DNA from 3 places in the Blautia faecis genome. Region 3 is predicted to be linked to each of the others. Evidence: riboswitches for the same ligand, from Rfam matches in the RefSeq annotation. Region 3 holds a riboswitch; each other region holds the start of a gene.

Region 1 (6,590 bases), on a different contig from region 3:
TCACCCACAATCCCCAGGCATTCACCTTTTTTGAGGGAAAAACTAACATCACTTACTGCATATAATTTTTCTTTTTTCACTGGAAATGTCTTATTCAGATTTTTAACTTCCAGGAGAATCGTATCATTTTGCAAATCGTTTTCCCTCCAGCCTTGGCACTGCCGCCAGAAGTTTTTTGGTGTATTCATGCTTCGGATGAAAGATCACATCATCTCTTTTTCCAAATTCCACCAGCTCACCCTTGCACATCACACCGATCTTATCTGAAATGTAAGAAGCAACTCCCATGTTATGTGTCACAAGAATAATTGCAGTTTCATACTGCTCCCGAAGCTTCTTCATTTCTCGTACCACTTCTGCCTGAATTGTCACATCCAATGCAGAAGTAGGCTCATCTGCAAGAAGAAGTCTTGGTCTTGCAGTCATTGACATTGCAATTCCAACACGCTGTTTCATCCCGCCGGAAAGCTCAAAAGGATAAGATACCATTACACGTTCCGGATCTGTCAGATGCATTTTTGCCAGCATTTCTTTTTCTAGTGACCGACAGTCAGCCTTTGCCATTTTCCTGTGCGCCAGAATAGATTCCCGATATTGAGACTCTACAATCCGTATGGGATCCAATGATGCTCCAACATCCTGAAAGATCATTGCAATTTCCGTTCCCCGGAGCTTTTGTAAAGACGTCTCATCTAATTCCAAAATATTTTTTCCCTGAAATAAGATTTTCCCCTCTGTCACTGTCCCGCCAGGAGGTAAAATTCCGAGAATAGCACGAATTAAAGTTGTTTTTCCACTTCCACTTTCACCTACGATACTGACGATTTCCTGCTCTCCTACAGAAAGAGAAACATGCTCTACTGCCGCTTCCTGCTCCTGATAGCGAATCGTACAGTTCTCAATATTCAGAATATCCATAATTATTCAGCTAATGTCCACTTGTTTGTTACAAGATAATAGTCAATTGGGAATACTGTTACATTCTCAAGTTTACTGTTTACAAGAGTCACGTTATCATTTGCATACATCCAGATTGCCGGGGCATCATCTGCCAGGATCTGCTGGGCTTCTACAAATGCGCTTACACGGTCCTCCTGAGTAAATGCAGCATCCAGTTTATCCAGAACAGACTGGAATTCATCACTGTGATATCCGCTGTAATTGTCACTTCCTCCATCAGACCAGCGGTTCATAAGATATTTCTGACCATCACCAGCATTTACAGTCTGCCAGTTTGGAGATACCAGCATATCGAAATCACCAGAAGCACGTTTGTCACTTACATTCTCCAGCATTTCAATCTGTACATCAACTCCGATCTGCTTCCACATATCCTGTAAAGTCTCACTTACTGCTGTTGAAGAACCATTGGCAATAGAAATTGTAAGGGACAGATTCTCTCCATCCTTATCCACAATTCCATCTCCGTCAGAATCGCTGTAGCCTGCTGCCTCAAGGCATTCTTTTGCCTTATCCAGATCATAAACCTGTCCGTTTACATCTTCAGAATCGTATCCTACAGATGGCGGGAATGCTGTGCTGATTGGAGAAGAATAACCATTTCCTGCTACCTGTGCTACAACATCACGATCTACTGCATAGGACAGTGCAAGACGAAGGTTCTTATCAGAAAGGGGATTTCCCTCGCGGCAGTTTAATTCGAAATCATTCTCTCTTGTTCCGGTTACTTTTACAATGTTGATATCGTCATTATTTTCCACACGATTAAGAGCTGTTGCATCCGGTCCCTGTGCAAGGTCAATATCTCCGGAAAGCATTGCATCTACCTTTGTATCACTTCCGATATTCTTTACAGTAATGCTCTTGATTTCCGGTGCTCCATCCCAGTAGTTCTCATTTGCCACAAGCTCAATCTTCTCTTCAGATACATACTCAGACACTGCATAAGGTCCTGTACAGATTGGCATAGTATCATAATTGCTTGTATCAGCTGTGGTGTCTACAATAACTGTCATCGGCTCTGTAAGCTGTGAAACAAAAGCACTGTATGCACCATCTGTAGTAAATACTACATTCTCTCCATCTACTTCGATGTTTGCAATTTTAAGATCTCCTCCACGAGAGTTATTATCAATAGATCTCTGGATAGAATCCTTTACGATCTCTGGTGTCAGCTCGGTACCATTGCTGAATTTTACTCCCTGGCGGATATGAAAACGATAAGTTGTATCATCAACCTGCTCCCACTCATCAGCTAACTGTCCTACAATTTCCATATTTTCATTTACAGTCACAAGAGTTTCTCCTACACCACAGCGTGTAAGATTCCATCCGCACCAGTCTGTTGCAGGATCCATGCCTTCGATGTAGGTGAAAAGTGCCAGATTAATGTGACTGTCATTTTCGGCTGCAAATGTAGTAACACCGCTTCCTATTACGCTGCATGCCATAATTCCTGCAAACAATAAAGATACTAACCGTTTTCTCATTTTTTATTTCTCCTCCTGTTGTTAAACTATAATCTATGTTCAACTCTTTATTTTAAAGAGTAAACATTCTTAATTTTTTCTTTTCGGATTCATCAGATCCTGAATACTGTCTCCAAGTAAATTAAATATGATTACATTTATTAAAATAACAATACCAGGTGCCATAAGCATCCAGGGTGCCGAATACATATAGTCTTTTCCCTCAGACAGCATATATCCCCACTCCGGTGTAGGTGGCTGGGAACCAAGCCCCAGCAGGGAAAGACCTGCAATGGTCAAAAGTTTACTTCCAATATCCTGCGTAATATTTACTAACAGCGAAGGCATGACATTTGGAATAATATAACCTGTCATAATCCGGAAATTATTAGCGCCTCCCAGTCTTGCCTGCTCTATATATGTATTATTTTTTATGGAAAGCACTAATGACCGGCTAATTCTAGCATAATAAGTCCATCCTGTTATGGTCATTGCCAAAATCAGATTTGGAAGTCCTGTACCAAGAAAGCTTACAAGTGCAATTGTAAAAATGGAACCAGGAAAGGCCATCAGCATGTCAGATAAACGCATTAAAACAGCATCAAAAGCGCCTCCCCAGAAGCCTGCTATTGTCCCGATAAGAATTCCTACAACGGAAATGATCGCTGTCACAACAAATGCGATCAAAAGTGATGTTTTTCCTCCGTAAAGAATTCTCGAAAATATATCCCTTCCCATCTGATCAGTTCCCATGAGATACTGTTTGCATGGCGCTTTCAGAAGGTCTGTATAGTGTGTTTCCAACGGATCATAAGGTGCAAATTTTCCCGCGAACAATGCAAATAATAAGAAAAGCACTGCAAATGCCATTATAATCACAAAACGAATCCATAATTTTTTCTTACTCTTCATGTTGCAGGGCTCCTCTTCTAATTCTTGGATCAAGCCACTGGTAAGATATATCTACCAAAAGATTCACCAGTACATAAATACATCCCATCCACATAACATATCCCTGGATCAGCTGGTAATCTCTGCCGGAAATCGCAGCCACTGCTGCGCTGCCGATTCCATTCCAGCTAAAGACCGTTTCAACGATCATTGTTCCACCAAGTAATCCTCCAAATGACATGCCGAGCATTGTCACTACAGTAAGCAGGGAATTTGGCAGCACATGAAAGAAAATTGTACGAAACCTTCCAATTCCCCTTGCTTGACAGCCATTTATATATTCCTCATTCATCTGCTCGACCATTACCGCCCTGATCCGTCTTATGTAGTACGCACTCATGCTTAACGAAAGTGTTACAGACGGCATGATCAGACTTTTAAAAGAATCTGATCCCCCCACAGGCAGCCAGTGCATCTTAACTGCAAAAAAATAGATCATCATCATACCAACCCAGAAGCTAGGCAGTGAAATTCCAATAAAAGACATAAACCGAATAATATAATCAGCCTTTTTATCCTTATATACTGCTGATAAAATTCCTAACGGAAAAGAAATTAATATCATCAGAATAAACGATGCAACTGCCAGTTTAACCGTATTGGGGAGTTTTCTTCCTAATACTTGGGAAACGGGCTGTGCATATTTTACCGACATTCCGAAATCGCCATGTAACGCACCCTTCAGCCAGTTCACATACTGCTCTCCAAAAGATTTGTCTAATCCGTATTTTTCTTCAATCTTTGCGATTACCTCCCGGTCATGACCTGCACCCATAGATTCTGCCAGCTGTTCAGCTGGATTTGACGGCAAAATATATGTAAGTCCAAAGGTCATCAGAGACAGCCCAAACAAAATAATCACAAGTGAAATCAGTCGTTTTATAATCTCTCTTTTCACTTTTTCAGCCTTTCTGTGCTACAATACAAAAACTCATCGGTAAAGGGCTGCCAGCTATTTCCACCTGTATTTTATGAAATCCTGTTTCTACAAGTTTATTAAAATCCCAGGCAGGTCGATCTACCTGACTCATTGGCAATTTCTTTGCAATTTCATCCATAATGGAAAAATCTACATTTTCTTTATTATGTCGCGCATGGCACCCTTGTTCTTCTTTTTCATGTCCCCGCTGAAACTCATCATAGGCTTTCTGATACTTATCACTAAAAAAACGGCGATAATAATTTCCATCTTCCAGAATTAGAATTCCATCTTTTTTTAGAACCCTGTACGCTTCCTCATAAGCTTTATCTGCATGCTCCAGGTTCCAGAATACGTTTCTTGATACCACTGCGTCGAAGGAATTATCAGCAAATTCTAAGCTTTGCACATCCATCTGATGAAGTTCTGCTTTAAGTCCTTCTGTCTCCAGATTTCTTCTGACTTCTTCCAGCATTTTTGTGCTATAATCTACCGCAGTCACCTGAAATCCCATCGAAGCAAGCAAAGTGGTAAAAAAGCCAGCGCCACACCCATCATCTAATACATGGCATCCCGTTTTAAGAGAATTTTTGAAAATATTTTCCCATCTCTCTCCAGGTTCTGTTTTTCTTTCTTCCATACTGGCATCTGAAAATCCTCCAGCTCTCATATCCCAATATGACTGAATATTCTTTAACAATTCTGCCATTTGTGTTTATCCTTTCCAATAGCATAAACTTCTGCCAAATCAGGGAATTCATGTAATAAAAGCGTGAAAAAGCCGCTGCTAACGCAGCGGCTTAATGACATAATAATCCTGTTATATAAAACCAACCCCTATACCGTGCCCCGCAGCAAAAGTTCTTCATTCTGGCCGGTATTCTGGCTCCAGTGTCATCATAATGCTTTCCCTTCCCGATAAAAATTCAGTGGTTTCGAAAGCTTACTCAACTGTTACAGCTACGGCATAGCACAGGATTTTCACCTGTTTCCCGTTTGACCTGCTAGAATTTATTTTAATTTCCACCAGGCACCAAAATGGTCGTTTTATTCAATTCTCAACACAACATCAAAAAAGTATAATACAGCATTTCCTGTTTGTCAATCAGAATTTATCAGGCCTCTATATCCTCAATATCCTCTCCATCCGGTACCGGCCAGATATTGATACAGTTCGGGGTCTCGATCTTACGTGGTTTGCCCTTCATCATAATGATGTTCTTCTCGTAGTCAACCTTGAAGGTTGTAATGCTGTTGCTGGAGTGGTTGGCAACGGCAATGTGCTGATTATCCGGGAAAATAACAAGGTCTTTCGGATAATCACCACTTACAGGAAGAACAAATTTACGATCCAGAAGACCAGTCTCACCATCTACCTCAAACATACCTACTGTATTCTCACCTGCTGTAGTGCAGAATAAATGCTTGCCATCCGGTGCAAGAGCAAGACCTGATGCGGCATTATGAGATACGCTTCCGTCTTCCTTCTTCGCAAGGGTGGAAACACTTTGAAGCAGCTCAAACTCCGGAGTATCACCCTCTCCATTGTAGCTGTACACTTTAATCTCATTGCTCAGCTCAAACAGAACATATGCATAACGTCCATCTGCACTGAAACGGATAATACGCGGTCCGCTCTCTCTCGGGCATCTTACAATATCCACCAGCTCCAGCTTATCTGTCCGCTTATTAATACGATAGACCTTGATCTGGTCAATTCCATTATCTACTGCGCAGAGATATTTATTATCCGGAGTAGGACGTACACAGTTTACGTGAGGACGGAAGTTACGCTCTGCAACACTTCCAAGACCAGTGTGGAAAACACCGTCCATAACACTTCCAAGACGTCCATCCTTATGAGTGTGTACAACGGTTACCTTTCCATCGTGATAACCTGCTACGTAAAGATATTTGCCATCTACGTCTGTAGCAAGGAAACAACCTCTCATGCCATCAATATCCACGCTGTTGATACGTGCCAAATCGCCATTATGATCACGCTTGAATACCGCAACGCCCTCATCCTCGATAGAATAAAGGTATTTTCCATTCTTGGATACCGCGGTATAAGACGCATTACTTACTTCCACTTCACTTCTCTCTGTGAGAGTACCTTCTTCCAGGTTCACGTCATAAACCTGAATTCCCTTGCTGGTTCCGTGAGTATAGGTTCCTACATAAGCCACATATTTCTTACCCATTTGTCTAGCCTCCTACAGTCTCTTTCTGGAAACCATCCGTTCACGCTGTTCTTCCGATCTTTTTTACAGCGTAGCGGGTCACTGTGC
Region 2 (6,590 bases), on a different contig from region 3:
TTTCCGAACGATCTTCTGGGAAGCTTTCGCAGCCTCAATGGCCTCGTTCATATCTGTGAAAATTCCATGTTTACCGGCCGGAGCGTCTGCAATCTGCATTTTCGCCATAACTTCCTGTACAATATCCTGTACCATGCTCTCGCTGATTGGCATGAGATTGTTCCTCCTTAACAATTGCCCGCAGCTGCCTGATTCTCTCACAGCTGCGGCCTTTATATTTTCTGATTATTTCAGTCCTAACTGAGCCATAACCTGTTTGGTGATCTTAGCTACTAACTCTGCATCTGCATTAGCTGTATCTGCTGCCGGAGCATCGCAGTTGCCGCCAACGAAATCATACTGATATCCTGGGAACTGTTTATAGTCTTCGTTGTGACATGCACCACCGCAGTTATGGCAGTTCATGCCATCTTTGTTCTGGCAAAGGCTTGCCGGATGTTTTCCAGGCATACCGAATTTACGACGGATCTCATAAAGTTTCTTAATGTTCTCTTTATCAAATTCCTTCGGGCCTCCAAGAAGTTTGCTCTGATACAGAAGCTGTGCATAGAATTCTACGGACTCCATCTTCATGTATGCAGCGTTCAGGTCTGTGCTCCAGGTAAGAGCTCCGTGGTTCTCAAGAAGAACTGCATCGAAATATGGAAGATATTTCTCAAGGTTATCCGGAATCTCCATTGTAGAAGGTGTACCATACTCAGCGATCGGAACACATCCAAGAGCGATAACTGCCTCTGGCATGATTGGCTGTGTAAGCGGAATACCGGCAATAGCAAAAGATGTTGCATAAATTGGATGAGCATGTACAACAGATCCTACATCAGGTCTCTTCTCATATACTCTCATATGCATCTTGATCTCAGATGATGGTTTGAATCCCGGGTTAGCCTGAAGAACATTTCCTTTGGCATCTACTTTACAGATGAACTCTGGGGTCATGAAACCTTTGGATACACCAGTAGGTGTGCAAAGGAACTCGTTGTCATTCAGTTTTACAGAAATGTTTCCATCATTTGCTGCAACCATGTTGCGGTTATAGATTCTTCTTCCGATGTCGCAAATCTGTTTTTTGATTTCGTATTCGTTTACCATGCTTTTTTCCTCCTTAAGCACATTCAGGTGCGGTGGATTATGTAAGTTATAGTACCGCACCGGGTAACTTATCATGGCTAGGCATAGCTAGCCTGTTACTTTTTAGGTTATGTTGTAAGTTTACACCATTCCACATTATAAGTCAAGGTTTTTCCGTTGTTTTATGTTGTTTTATGTGGATTTTTTTCTGGATTGCTATGTTGTTTTTCGTGGTTTTACTGTTTTTCCCCATTTGGCAGGTATTTTCTAATTCACAGGATCAGAGGCATCTTTTTCCCATGGCATTACATCGCCATCTTCCCTAAGATATTCCAAAATCTCCGGAATGCCCTCCTGCTGCCTGGAGTCTACATAAAAGATTTTTTTACAGCCGGCAAGCTCCAGCCAGGACGTGGCAAGTTTTACATTTGCATCCGGATTGTGGATTTTGGTAACAATTCCAATTACTTCACGGTTGGCCATACAGGTAATGCAAGGTGGAAAAAGGCAATACGGTTCCGTGGCAGATACCAGCAGCCCTACCACATCTGATTCATATGTATACAACGCCAGGGCGTGTCCCAGACCTTTCGTCTGGGCATACTCTCCTGGCGTATCTACGATCACATCAAAATTATTTACATATTGTGTTTTATGATAATGTATTTTTTCACCACGCAGGGCCTGGGTCAAAGTAGTTTTTCCAGCCTCGCTGCGACCGATCAGAACAAGTTTCCTCATATTCTGTCAAGTCCTTGTAATGGGGCATAAAGTAAAGCCCAGTTTATTTCCCACATAGTCCAGAATTGCGCTAGTAGAAGCTTCTACTTCCGACACAGTACCTGTGATGATCAGGCTTCCGCTGAAACGATCAACAAACCCCAGTTCAACGCCAGATGATTTCATCGCAATATCTGCCATAATGATAGCAGTTTCTGCCGGACTTACAGTCATGATCCCAATGGCCGCTCTTGAGTAATCCAGAGATGGATCAAGACCCAGCTTGGTGTAAAGAATCTTATCCGGATTGGCAATGATATGTGCCAGGGAAATCTGCTTGCCTGGCACAAGCTCCTGTACAATTCTCTGTTTCATTTCCGGAGACATATTATCTGTGTATCCCATTTTCTCCTCCTGAATAAAGAGTTTTTATTTTCTGATTTGATTATACCTTTCTGATTTCCAAGTGTCAACAAAAAGCAACACTTCTCTGCATGCGATGTGTGGTTTTTCTTGTACTGTAATGTTGTTTTTATTTGTTTTCTCTGTTTTTTCTTATTTATGATTGACATGTTTTTTGCCCTCTGGCATACTAAAGTTAACTGTAAATGGCTTTTTAAAACACTTTTATAGTGAAATTACCAGCTGCATATATTCACGTAATCTTGATTAGGAGATGATTTTATGTATCTTTCTGATATACACACACATTCTATTGCCAGCGGACACGGCACGACCTGCACCATCAGTGACATGGCAAAGGCAGCTTCCCAAAAAGGGCTGAAGCTTCTTGGAATCACAGACCACGGACCAGCCACTCTGGCTGCCGGAACTTCTTCTTATTTCCGAAGCCTGATCTATTCGCCCAGGAAGCGTTTCGATGTGGAATTATTATATGGAATTGAACTGAACATTCTGGATACCGATGGAAAAACAGATCTGCCACAGGAGCTTCTTGATAAGCTGGACTACGCAATCGCCAGCATGCATTATCAGAATTTCCGGCCAAAGACCAGGGAAGAAAATACTGCTGCTTTTCTGAACGTAATGAAGAATCCGGTTATAAAGATCCTAGGACACATTGATAATCCCCAGTATGACATAGATTACGACGCAGTTGTAAAATCTGCCAGTGAAAACGGTGTTATCCTTGAAATCAACGAAGCTTCCCTGGCGCCTTACGGATATCGGGGCGATACCCATGCCAACTGCGCGCAGATCCTGTCCTGCTGCCGGAAGTATCTGGTTCCAATCGTGCTTTCCAGTGACAGTCATGGAACAGAGCATATTGGAGACTTCACTTATGCCGCTGATTTCGTTCATAATGCTATGTTTCCAGAGGGTCTGATTCTCAACAACCAGATTCCGAAATTAAAGATGCTGTTAAGCATACGATAAAAAGGATCCAGCTTGCAGAATTCCAATGGAATTTTGCATTACGCAAAAACTCTCCGAGAAATGTAAATACGTAAGCTTAACTTCGTATATATTCCGGAGAGTTTTTTATACTTATTTCTTTGATTACTCATTTTCATTTTTATGATCTGCTTCTCTTACTTTCTGCATCATCGCAGCAAGTTCCTGATATTTTCCTGTCACATAACCGTAGTTTTTCTTCTTATGAGGGAGCTGACAATTCGTACAATCTTTAAATCCCTTCTCATTATATTTGAAATTTCCGCCGCATTTGTCTCCAAGGGCATAAAGCGGGCAATAGCAGAACAGACAGTTAAAGTCCTCTGGATCAGCTCCTTTATGGCATGGAAAATACTCACATTTCTTATGACTGAAATAAGCGTATTCTTTGTCTTCCCAATATTTTTTCTCCATATTTCTCTCCTTATCTCATACAGCTCAAAACAAAATATTCTTTATATTCTATTTCGTAATGCCCCAAAATCAAATGCAAAAAAAGAATCCCGCTTACAGGAATAGAATACGGCCAGAGCGTGTTTAAAAAAGGCTTTCTGTAAGATGTGCGTCACACCCTGCAGGAGATTACGGGAATAATTCTACAAACAGGCTCAGGAAAAGTGTAAAAAAAATACCGCATATGCGGCTTCTGAATCATCATTATTTAAGAGGGAGCGATGCTACTCCGGGGTAGAATATGATCCGTTCATATATACGCGGAGGGAACGGTTTCATCCGAAGTAGTATCGCCTGCCATTTAATCTGTATAATTCTTCTGAACAGGCGATCATTCCATAAAAAATGTCCACTCACAAAAGCGGACAACATCTCAGGGCTGCGGATTCCCCAAAACTGGTTGTTACACTTTCATCGGAAGTTTAACCTCGCCATACCAAGCAGGTTTCCTGGCTCCAGGATCATCACATCCTCTCTCCTTCTCATGCGCAAGCACAATGGACTATGAGATTCGCTCCTCTGTTACAGTGACCGGATCGCTCAGGTTTCTCACCTGATTCCCTCTTTCTGCCAGCTTATAGCTGTCAGCACTTAATATGTTCACTATGGAATTATACTGACATCATATTACCACCGGTCACTGTCTTTGTCAACCATTTGAAAGGATTTTTTGTTATTTTTTTATCAACCTGATGGTGCTGTCACGGCGTGAACAGCAGCGTCAGCTTCTCCAGAATCTTCTCCATCAGGATTTTCGCTGTTTTTTCATGAGATCTGTGCCCAGGGTGCTGCCTTGATCCAAATTCTCCTTCCTGTGTATCCGGAAGCTTCACAAATTCCACGCGCTCATCCCCTGTTTTTCTTTTATAATTCCCCACCGCTTTCTCAAGCGTAGGCAAAATCTCAGCTCCAAGCATTCCATAACACCACAGAATATAGCTTTCCGGATTACATACGCGCAGTTTTCTCAAAAAGTCTTCCACAGCCTTTCCAACTCTGTCCATATTCTTCGTGCCGCTGCTGTCGTTTGTCCCCAGATTCACTACGATCACATCAGGCTGAAACTTCTGGAAATCCCATTTTTCCATAGCACCCAGTTGTTTGTTTCTTTCTCCATTTAAAAGACCGCACACCTGCTCATAATATAGCGGGATTGCCTGCTGCTCATTGCCTTCCCAGGAACAGAAAACGCCCCAGCCGCTCTGACTGATGCAATTGTACACCGCGCCCAGTTCTTTTGCTGCCATATATGCATAATTATCCACGGCATTGAAGCAAAAGGAATTCCATGTCATTTCTTCTCCTGCACCGCTGCCGCCCTCACCAGAGGTAATGCTGTCCCCTATTACCTCCAATCTGAGCTTTGGTGTTTCAAGAGGTAAAAACTCACCGTCAGTTTCAACCTCCAGAAGCTGAAGCAATGTTTTTTCATCTGTGGGAAACGCAGGGGTATCACGAAGAAGCTTTACATTTCTTACCTTATCCCTTTCCATATTACGGAAAAGACAGATTTCCTGTTCTCCCTTATTTACCATAAGCCGTTGGGACAATACGCCGTCTACGATCACATCCACCCATGGCTCAAAAACATCATAATCGGAGCGGATTTTCACCCATATTTCTGTTGCTTTTACATTCAGTTCAATTCCGGAAGCGGTCCAAAATAGTGTTACCGGTTCCAGACTGCCATTCGTTCTTCCTAATATTCTTAAATATGGAATTTCCTTCATCTGATAATGGCTAAGCATTTTTCTCCACCTCTCATCTGGCTATACGAAATATTTATGTTACGATTTTCAGACAATACTTTTATTCTTACTATACTTCTTTTTTCTTTGCTTTTCCACATTATTTTCAGTAAAAAGCCCCTTCCGGATTTTCATCTCCGGAAAGGGCTCACAAATTCATTTATTCAGATTACACAAGACGTCTTACAGAAGTAATCGTTCTGTATGCAGCATTATCGCTGACCTTGATGCCATCTCTGGCATTGGATGCATGGACAATCTGTCCATTTCCCATATAAATTGCAACATGTCCGCCATAGCAGATCAGGTCGCCTGGCTGAGCATCCGCATAGGATACTTCATATCCGGCATTCTGCTGCTCATAAGATGTTCTTGGAAGACTTACGCCAAAGTTTGCATATACACTCTGCACAAAGCCAGAGCAGTCAGCACCACTGGTAAGGCTTGTTCCACCCCATACATATGGGTTTCCAACAAACTGTGTTGCATAGGATACAACAGAAGAGCCGGAACCTGAAGAACTGCTGGCTGATGAACTGTCAGAAGAACTATCTGAGGAACTGTCGGAGCTGCTTGCCTCGGAATTGTAATCAACTGTATTGTCAGTATCAATTACATTACCATACTCATCGTATTCATAATCAGAAGATCCATCAGAAGAACCACTTACAACATTTCCATCTTCATCATACTGAACATCTTCTGAGGAATTATCTCCGTTCTGAGCTGCTTCCTGTGCTGCTGCAGCTGCTGCGGCCTCTGCCTCTGCCTGACGTCTTGCCTCTTCTTCTGCTGCAATACGTTCTGCCTCAAGCTGCTCAATTTCTGCCTGCTGCTGTTCCAGAAGGTTCGCATACTCAGTAGCCTGCTGCTGTGCGTATGCGATCTCATTCTCGCAATCAGCACTGTTCGCACGGGTTACATCCAACTGATACTGAAGGTTAGACTGCTGAGCCTCATATTCTTCCTTCATGGTCTCAAAATCAGCTTTCTCCTGCTCATACTGATCTTCTAATTTCTGAACCTCCTCAATCGTTCTTGCATATTTCTGAAGGCTCTCTCTGTCCTGCTCATACATCTGCTGTGTATACTCAGCTCTGGTAAGAAGGTCTGCAAGGTTATCTGCATTTAACATCATCTGGAACCATGCATTGTTTCCACCTTTTTCATAAAGATACTGAA
Region 3 (6,590 bases):
TGGCTGCTGAAGGATCTGGATTTCAGGATCCAGATCATCAGGTGCCTCTTTGCCCTCTGGGACGATCAGATATCTGGCATCATCATGGATGTCCAGAAGTTTGTAACCGTCATTGTAATAATACACGTCAAAGCATTCTGCAAAAGACAGATCCATGGCGGATTCATAGGTCAGACCTGCAATTTCAGGTGCAGCATTTTTTTCTGATGTGTCAGAAGAAGTCTCCCCGGAAGCATCTGCTTCCAGGTTCTCCTCTTCTGCCCATACCGGAGTAATGGCAGTAAATGTCATAACTGTTGCTGCAAAAATACTTAAAATTTTATATTTCAGCTTTTTGTCATACATTTTTATTTTCTCCTGCTGATTATTCTTGCTACTGTGCATATGGTGAAGAATAGTAATTTATTCTTCCTCATCAGTTACAAAAATTGCTTCGTAAGCTTTTTCCCACTCAGCTTTTGCATTGTCATCCTTTTCATCTGCAGAACGGTCCACGATAAACGGGATTTTCAGAGTGGAATATTTCTCTGCGGAATCTTTCAGAAGGTTTTCTTTTGCTTCTGTGTCTGCTTCCTCTGTCGGGAGAATATCAGAAGAAAGGATAGAAATACCGCACTGACTCTTTACAAGAGCTTTGTAATCTGTATCTTCATCTTTTCCTGCAAAAGTTACGGAACCATCTTCCAGAGCAGCTGTAAGGCTGTCTACCGTACAGTCCTCTTTTTCCATTCCAAGAGCAGTAACTTTGTCTGTAAGATCAAGCTTATCCAAAATGTTAAGAGCATCTGTGGAAGCCACATAAGCAGATTCTACCGGCTGGTTGATTATGATTACATCTTTATCAAGTCCTGCAGGGATAACAGCACCCTCAGGTACGATCAGGTATTTTACAACATTGCCCATGTAGAGCTTTTCTGTACCTGTAAGTTCCTGGGAATCAGCAGCTTCTGTTTTTGCATTTTCTTTTCCGGAATCAACAGTTTCCGGTTTTCTTGCAGTATCTGTTGTCATATCTACTTCAAGAAGGGTAATACCCTTTGCGTAGTGATAAAGCTTAAAGTATTTTGCATGCTCAAGAGTAGTTTCGTCTTTATACTCAAGACCTGTGATCTCTGGTGCAGAATCATCCAGCTTCTTGTTTCCTGTGGAAAGCATGCTGTTGTCATCAGCTGGGTTATCCTTGTCTGTTTTCTTCGGATCGTTTGCACCCTTTAAAGCGATATAAATGGTGTAAGTGATTTCATGAGCCTGGGACATTCTGGTTGTCATACCAATGATCGTATTATTCTGGTTCAGTGCTACCGGTATTGTGAAAGTAGAAGTTCCGCCGCCGCATGCACCGTAGTATTTATTTCCATTGGCTTTTACATAACCGTAATATTCACTGCTGAATACAATGGTCGCATATGCCTGACCATTTGTGACCGTAACTTTGTTACAGGTAATGCTGACCTTTCCGGAACCACCAGACCAGGAGAAACTGTCAGGAGTGTAGGTTCCATCTGCTAATGTAGTAGAACTGTTTACAGATGCTGTTCCGCCGCTTAAGTCAGATTCGTATTTGGATTCCTCTTCCGGTTTCTTGTCTGGCTTTGGAGTTGCTGTTGGTGTAGGAGTTGCTGTCGGTTTTTTATTTGGTTTTGCAGTGGGTGCAGGAGTTGCTGTGATTGTTGTGTCAGGAGCAGTATCTGGCTGCGGATCATCCTGTACGTCACCTATCTTATTTAAAGTGCTGGACTGGAAAGTCAGGATCCTGTCATACCAGATCTGGTTTTTGTGGGAAAAAGCAGCAACTGCAATTCCATTGTCCAGGGCTTCAACAGGAATCTCATATGTATATTTGCCATTTGCGTCTGCCACATATGGAACCCAGGTGGAGGAATCTGCTGCGGCAGCTTCTTCTTTTGTTCCCAGACATAGATAGTCGTAACCAGTTCCGCTTAAAGTAAGAACAGCTGTCATTTTTCCGTTTTTGGAAGTGAGCACACAGTCAATTACACGGAACATAGATGAACTGGAGTTTACTGTAATATTATAAATTCCGCTTGCACAGCTGCCTGGAGCAGGGGTTGCTGTTGGCTCTGGGGTGGTGGTTGCTTCCGGAGTTGTGCTTGGCACTGGAGTTTCAGTTGGTGCAGGAGTCTCAACCGGTGCTTCGGTAGGCTCTGGGGAAACAGTTGGTTCCGGTGTTGGAGCAGCCTCTCCATATCCTGGAACTGCCGGTACGGTAATCGTCAATATACCCTTTGCGTACCAGTTCTGGCTCTTCTTGGAATGAGGAACGACTGCTATTGTCTGAGCTTCCTTGCTTGCAGTAACTTCAAAGGTGTAGGTATAGCCTCCTGCACTGTTCTCTACTCCTTTGATGGAATTTGCTTCTTTATCAGAGTCACTGGCACTGCCAAGATAGATCATGTCATAATTCTGTTTTGCGGTAGAAAGTGTGACAATATATTTATCCTCCGAAACCTTTACAGTGGAACCGGTGATTACGAACATTGCAAATTCATCACCGTTTTCTTTTACAAGCTTGATTCCGGCATCTGTAATCTCATTCTGGGCTGGTGCCTGGGTTGGAGCTGCAGTTGGCTCAGGGGCTGCAGTTGGCTCTGGAGTAGCTGTTGGTTCCGGGGCTTTCATTCCTGGAACGTTCAGTTTCAAAGCCATATTTGTGTACCATTTCTGATTTTTTACAGAAAATGGTACGATGCTGAAAGTCTGGACCTGTTCACTGGCAGGAACCTCAAAAATGAAAGTATAACCATCTTCATTTTCTGTACCAACGATTGCTGCTGCATTTTTTGCTTCGTCAGGATCTTCTTTAGAACCAAGATAAAGCTTCTCATAGTTCTTTCCGTCAGTATTGAGGGTTATCTTAATTTTATCACCATTTAATTCAGCAGAAGAGCTTTTGATTTTAAGCATTTTATATGCACTGTTATCTTCCTTGTCAATGGTCATGTTGGAACCATCTGGGTTCAGATCCTCTGGCTTTGTTTCTGGTTTATCTGTCTCTTCGGTTTTGCCCTCTTCTGTTGTTTCTGGTGCAGCTGTAGGCTGTGGAGCTTCTGCTTCCTCATTTTTGCTTTCTTCAGCAGGTGATGCAGTAACCTCAGGAGTGGTCTCAGAGGCAGGTGTTTCTGTAGCAGCAGGTGTCTCTTTCACAGCAGAGGCATCCACTGCTGCCGGAGTTACTGTAGTGTCAGTGTTTTCTTCCTCAGCTGTTGCGTTCTCCTGCACAGGAGTCTCAGCAGCAACAGCAGTCTTCTCCGCCTCTGTTTCTGGAGTTGGTGTAACAGAAACCTGTACGTTTGCATCCTCATTTTCTGCCTGTGTAAGTACAGCAGGAGTGACCGTCATCGCGACGGAAAGGAACAGTGCAAGAAAGCGTTTTGAATTTCTTTTCATTTCTTTTTCCTCGATTCTTCCTATTATTTTATAGTTTGAATAAATCCCAATTGCTTCTGGAGCCTGTTTGTACAATGGGCAATCCTGACAGGATTATTTCAAAAAAATGCCTGCTTCCTCTGAGAAAACAGGCACTAAAAATTCAATATATTGTATTATCAAATATATTAATGAGAATGAAGTACTTTCTTCGGAAGCTTTCATTAAACGAATTCAGCAGGTTTCCTGACTTACAGATCAACACAGAATCCATCCTTCTCAGCAATATACCAATGGTTTCACTGGATTCTACTCCCTGGTTACAGTGACCGGATCGTTCAGGACTTTCACCTGATTCCCTCTTAGAGCGTGTTGAAAAAATATTCCCACAATCTGCACGCTGTAGCAGACAGATATGTCTGGCACTGAAAACGGATTTATTCAATTCACCTCATTATAGCAGACCGTTATGTCGAAATCAATAGATTTATAGGGTTATTGCTTGTATTTACTGTACCCGACTTCATCTGTGCGGAGAAGTGTTCCATTCTCATCGTAGACACTGCGGTAGGTTTTACAGGTGTTTGGATCGGAATGCTCTGTAGTAATCTCTACCGTATTATTGTCAGTTTGGGTTCCGTAAATGGATACCGTTACGGCTTCCTCTTTTTCATCGTAAGAGGCTTCAATTTTAATTGGATAAGCAGTATTATTCTGAAAACGGAAATCCTGACCTCCCCACACCACTGCTGCGTCCAGACCATCCTCAACATAATCAATTCGGGCAGCGTGATTATGACGCTCAACAATGGTCAGATCAGACTGCAGGCATGCCATAAACAACGTAGTGGAAATCTGGCAGATTCCGCCTCCGATATCCTGGGCATGTTCGCCTCCTACAATTACAGTTGCTTCCCTGTACCCTCGTTCCTCAGTACGTGGACCTAAAGTATCGTTGTAGGAAAAAATCTGTCCTGGCTGAAGTTCCACTCCATCACAGGCTTCCACGGCAAGCTTCAAATTGGCAACACGGTTTTCGGTACCGCCGCCATATGTAGTATAAGTACCAAGAAGATTCAGATAAGGAAGGGCTTCTATCTCTTCTGTAGAAACTTCGGGTAGGGTTATTTCAAGGGGGATGGTAATCTTTGCCCCTTCTTTTGCTTTTTCCAGCTTCTTTGCAGCTGACTTCACATCAAATGAAATTCCGGTAACTGCCGGAATAATTTCATTATTTTCCCCCAGAGAAGCATCTGTGGCATCTGTATGTACTTTTTCATAATAGGCTTCCAGATCCAGTTCCTCTGGCGGTGTCTTCATAGTAGGACATTCGATAACAGCTTCATAATCTTCTATGGAAATTGCTTTTAGAATCGCTTCTTTCAATGCATCCATATCCGGACCGATTCCGGTTTTTCCCTTAGTGATAACCAGCTCTGTATCTGTAAGTTCACAGGAAGTCTGTATAGTGGTGGATCCCTTTGAAATTCCAGCATCCTCCAGAAGCTTGTCCAGTTCGTCTTTGTTTCTGGCTTCCGGCATAAGGGTGACTTCTTCCTTTGTCTTGCTGTTCATCAGTTCGATGCGGTCGGTTCCATGAGTAAACCAGGCACTATGCCCAAGAGCATAGGCACTTTCTACAATTGACTTTACATCAAGGCCGAGAACAGGATAGATAGACACCTTGAAGTTCTTTCCGTTCAGGGTAATAGTCATCTGTGTGTTCTCATATTTTTCCTGAAAATCTTTTGAAATTGCGTCAATGGCTTCCTCTTTGGTCATTCCCTGAATGGCTATACCGTTTATTTTAAGCTTCTTCCAGATTACATTATCTGTAAGAAAATGACACCACAGCCCATACGCGCCTACCAGAATCAGAACCAGGAACAAAACTTTGATCACACCGTTTTTCATTTGTTTTTTCATGTAATAATTTTACCTTTTGCAGTCTTTTTTAGAGCGTGTTTGAAAAAGGCTTTCTGCAAAATATATCGCAAAGTGGGGCGTGCAGATTGCAGGAATGATTTTTCAAACAGGCTTTAGAGCAATGGGGTAAAAAAGCATGTCCGGTTTCCGGTATGGCATGCAGCCCCTACCTGCTCTACTTTTGCCAGAATTGTATCATTATCACAGTCTATAGTCAATGATTTCACATACTGAACATGACCGGAGGTTAGTCCTTTGGTCCAGAGCTCGTTGCGGCTGCGGCTCCAGTAAGTCATTTTTCCCAGCTTCAGAGTGGTAAGGTATGCTTTCTCGTTCATGTACGCAAGCATAAGAACTTCGTCTGTTTTGTAATCCTGCACAATAACCGGAACCATGCCGTCACTGTTTAATTTGAAATCTGACCAGGACATTTTGGACTTTAATTGGTTCTGTTCCATATTTTTAATACTCCTTTATGAAAAATTCTTCTGCAATTATGCCACCTGCTTTCATGCTCAATTCGAAAAAAATGAAAACAAGTGGCATATATCATATCGTCTTAATTGTAATTCTGTTTGTTCTGCCTTTAGAGACTTCCCTTCGTAGAAAGCACATCTGTAATACGAGGATCATAAGCTACCGCCATATCCAGCGCCTTTGCAAAGCTTTTGAACATGGCTTCTGCCATATGGTGATTATTTCCCGGTGTTAGAACCTTAATGTGAAGATTCATGGCTGCCGCATAAGAAATGGCGTAAAAGAATTCCTTCACCATTTCTGCGGACATATCTCCAATTTTTTCACTGGTAAACGTACCTTCGAAGGAAAGATACGGGCGTCCCCCGAGATCAATGGCGCAAAGCACAAGACACTCATCCATTGGAAGGATGCAGCTTCCGTAACGCCTGATTCCTTTCTTGTCTCCAACCGCTTCTTTAATAGCTGTGCCAAGAACAATTCCCGTATCTTCAATGGTATGATGATCGTCAACCTGAAGATCACCCTTCACCTTTATATCCAGATCAAAAAGTCCGTGGCGGGTAAAGCCATCTAACATGTGATCGAAAAATCCCACACCTGTATCCAGACTGCTTTTTCCGGTTCCGTCCAGATTCAGCTTTATGGCAATTTTAGTTTCCTTTGTATTTCGTTCAACAGTAGCTTCTCTTGTCATGACTGCTCCTTTTTATCTTCCTCTTCAAAGCGGACTGCAATGGAGTTGGCATGTGCAGTTAGCTGCTCGGAGGATGCAAAACGGATGATGTCCTTGTGGATTT

What was found. A riboswitch is a leader RNA that binds a small molecule or an ion and turns the genes downstream of it on or off. The one in region 3 is predicted to bind cobalamin.
Region 1: another riboswitch for cobalamin. It lies ahead of PGQ38_RS09340 (class I SAM-dependent methyltransferase); the one in region 3 lies ahead of PGQ38_RS14565 (hypothetical protein).
Region 2: another riboswitch for cobalamin. It lies ahead of PGQ38_RS03545 (cysteine-rich small domain-containing protein); the one in region 3 lies ahead of PGQ38_RS14565 (hypothetical protein).

The regions. Positions count from the first base shown of each region.
Region 1 covers NZ_JAQDKY010000016.1:14,897-21,486, reverse strand. The annotation lists gene PGQ38_RS09365 (ABC transporter ATP-binding protein) at 1-134, opposite strand, end outside; gene PGQ38_RS09360 (ABC transporter ATP-binding protein) at 124-918, opposite strand; gene PGQ38_RS09355 (ABC transporter substrate-binding protein) at 921-2,450, opposite strand; gene nikC (nickel transporter permease) at 2,520-3,341, opposite strand; gene nikB (nickel ABC transporter permease) at 3,331-4,278, opposite strand; gene PGQ38_RS09340 (class I SAM-dependent methyltransferase) at 4,283-5,008, opposite strand; cobalamin riboswitch at 5,155-5,352, opposite strand; gene PGQ38_RS09335 (lactonase family protein) at 5,415-6,503, opposite strand.
Region 2 covers NZ_JAQDKY010000004.1:69,723-76,312, reverse strand. The annotation lists gene PGQ38_RS03570 (aldehyde dehydrogenase family protein) at 1-153, opposite strand, end outside; gene PGQ38_RS03565 (class II aldolase/adducin family protein) at 226-1,092, opposite strand; gene PGQ38_RS03560 (EutP/PduV family microcompartment system protein) at 1,339-1,812, opposite strand; gene PGQ38_RS03555 (BMC domain-containing protein) at 1,819-2,196, opposite strand; gene PGQ38_RS03550 (phosphatase) at 2,476-3,189, shown strand; gene PGQ38_RS03545 (cysteine-rich small domain-containing protein) at 3,313-3,621, opposite strand; cobalamin riboswitch at 4,083-4,270, opposite strand; gene PGQ38_RS03540 (GDSL-type esterase/lipase family protein) at 4,362-5,408, opposite strand; gene PGQ38_RS03535 (C40 family peptidase) at 5,578-6,590, opposite strand, start outside.
Region 3 covers NZ_JAQDKY010000034.1:21,069-27,658, reverse strand. The annotation lists gene PGQ38_RS14570 (ABC transporter substrate-binding protein) at 1-345, opposite strand, end outside; gene PGQ38_RS14565 (hypothetical protein) at 403-3,408, opposite strand; cobalamin riboswitch at 3,608-3,799, opposite strand; gene PGQ38_RS14560 (VanW family protein) at 3,883-5,313, opposite strand; gene PGQ38_RS20800 (hypothetical protein) at 5,393-5,443, shown strand; partial or broken gene hisI (phosphoribosyl-AMP cyclohydrolase) at 5,430-5,750, opposite strand; gene hisB (imidazoleglycerol-phosphate dehydratase HisB) at 5,900-6,487, opposite strand; gene hisD (histidinol dehydrogenase) at 6,484-6,590, opposite strand, start outside.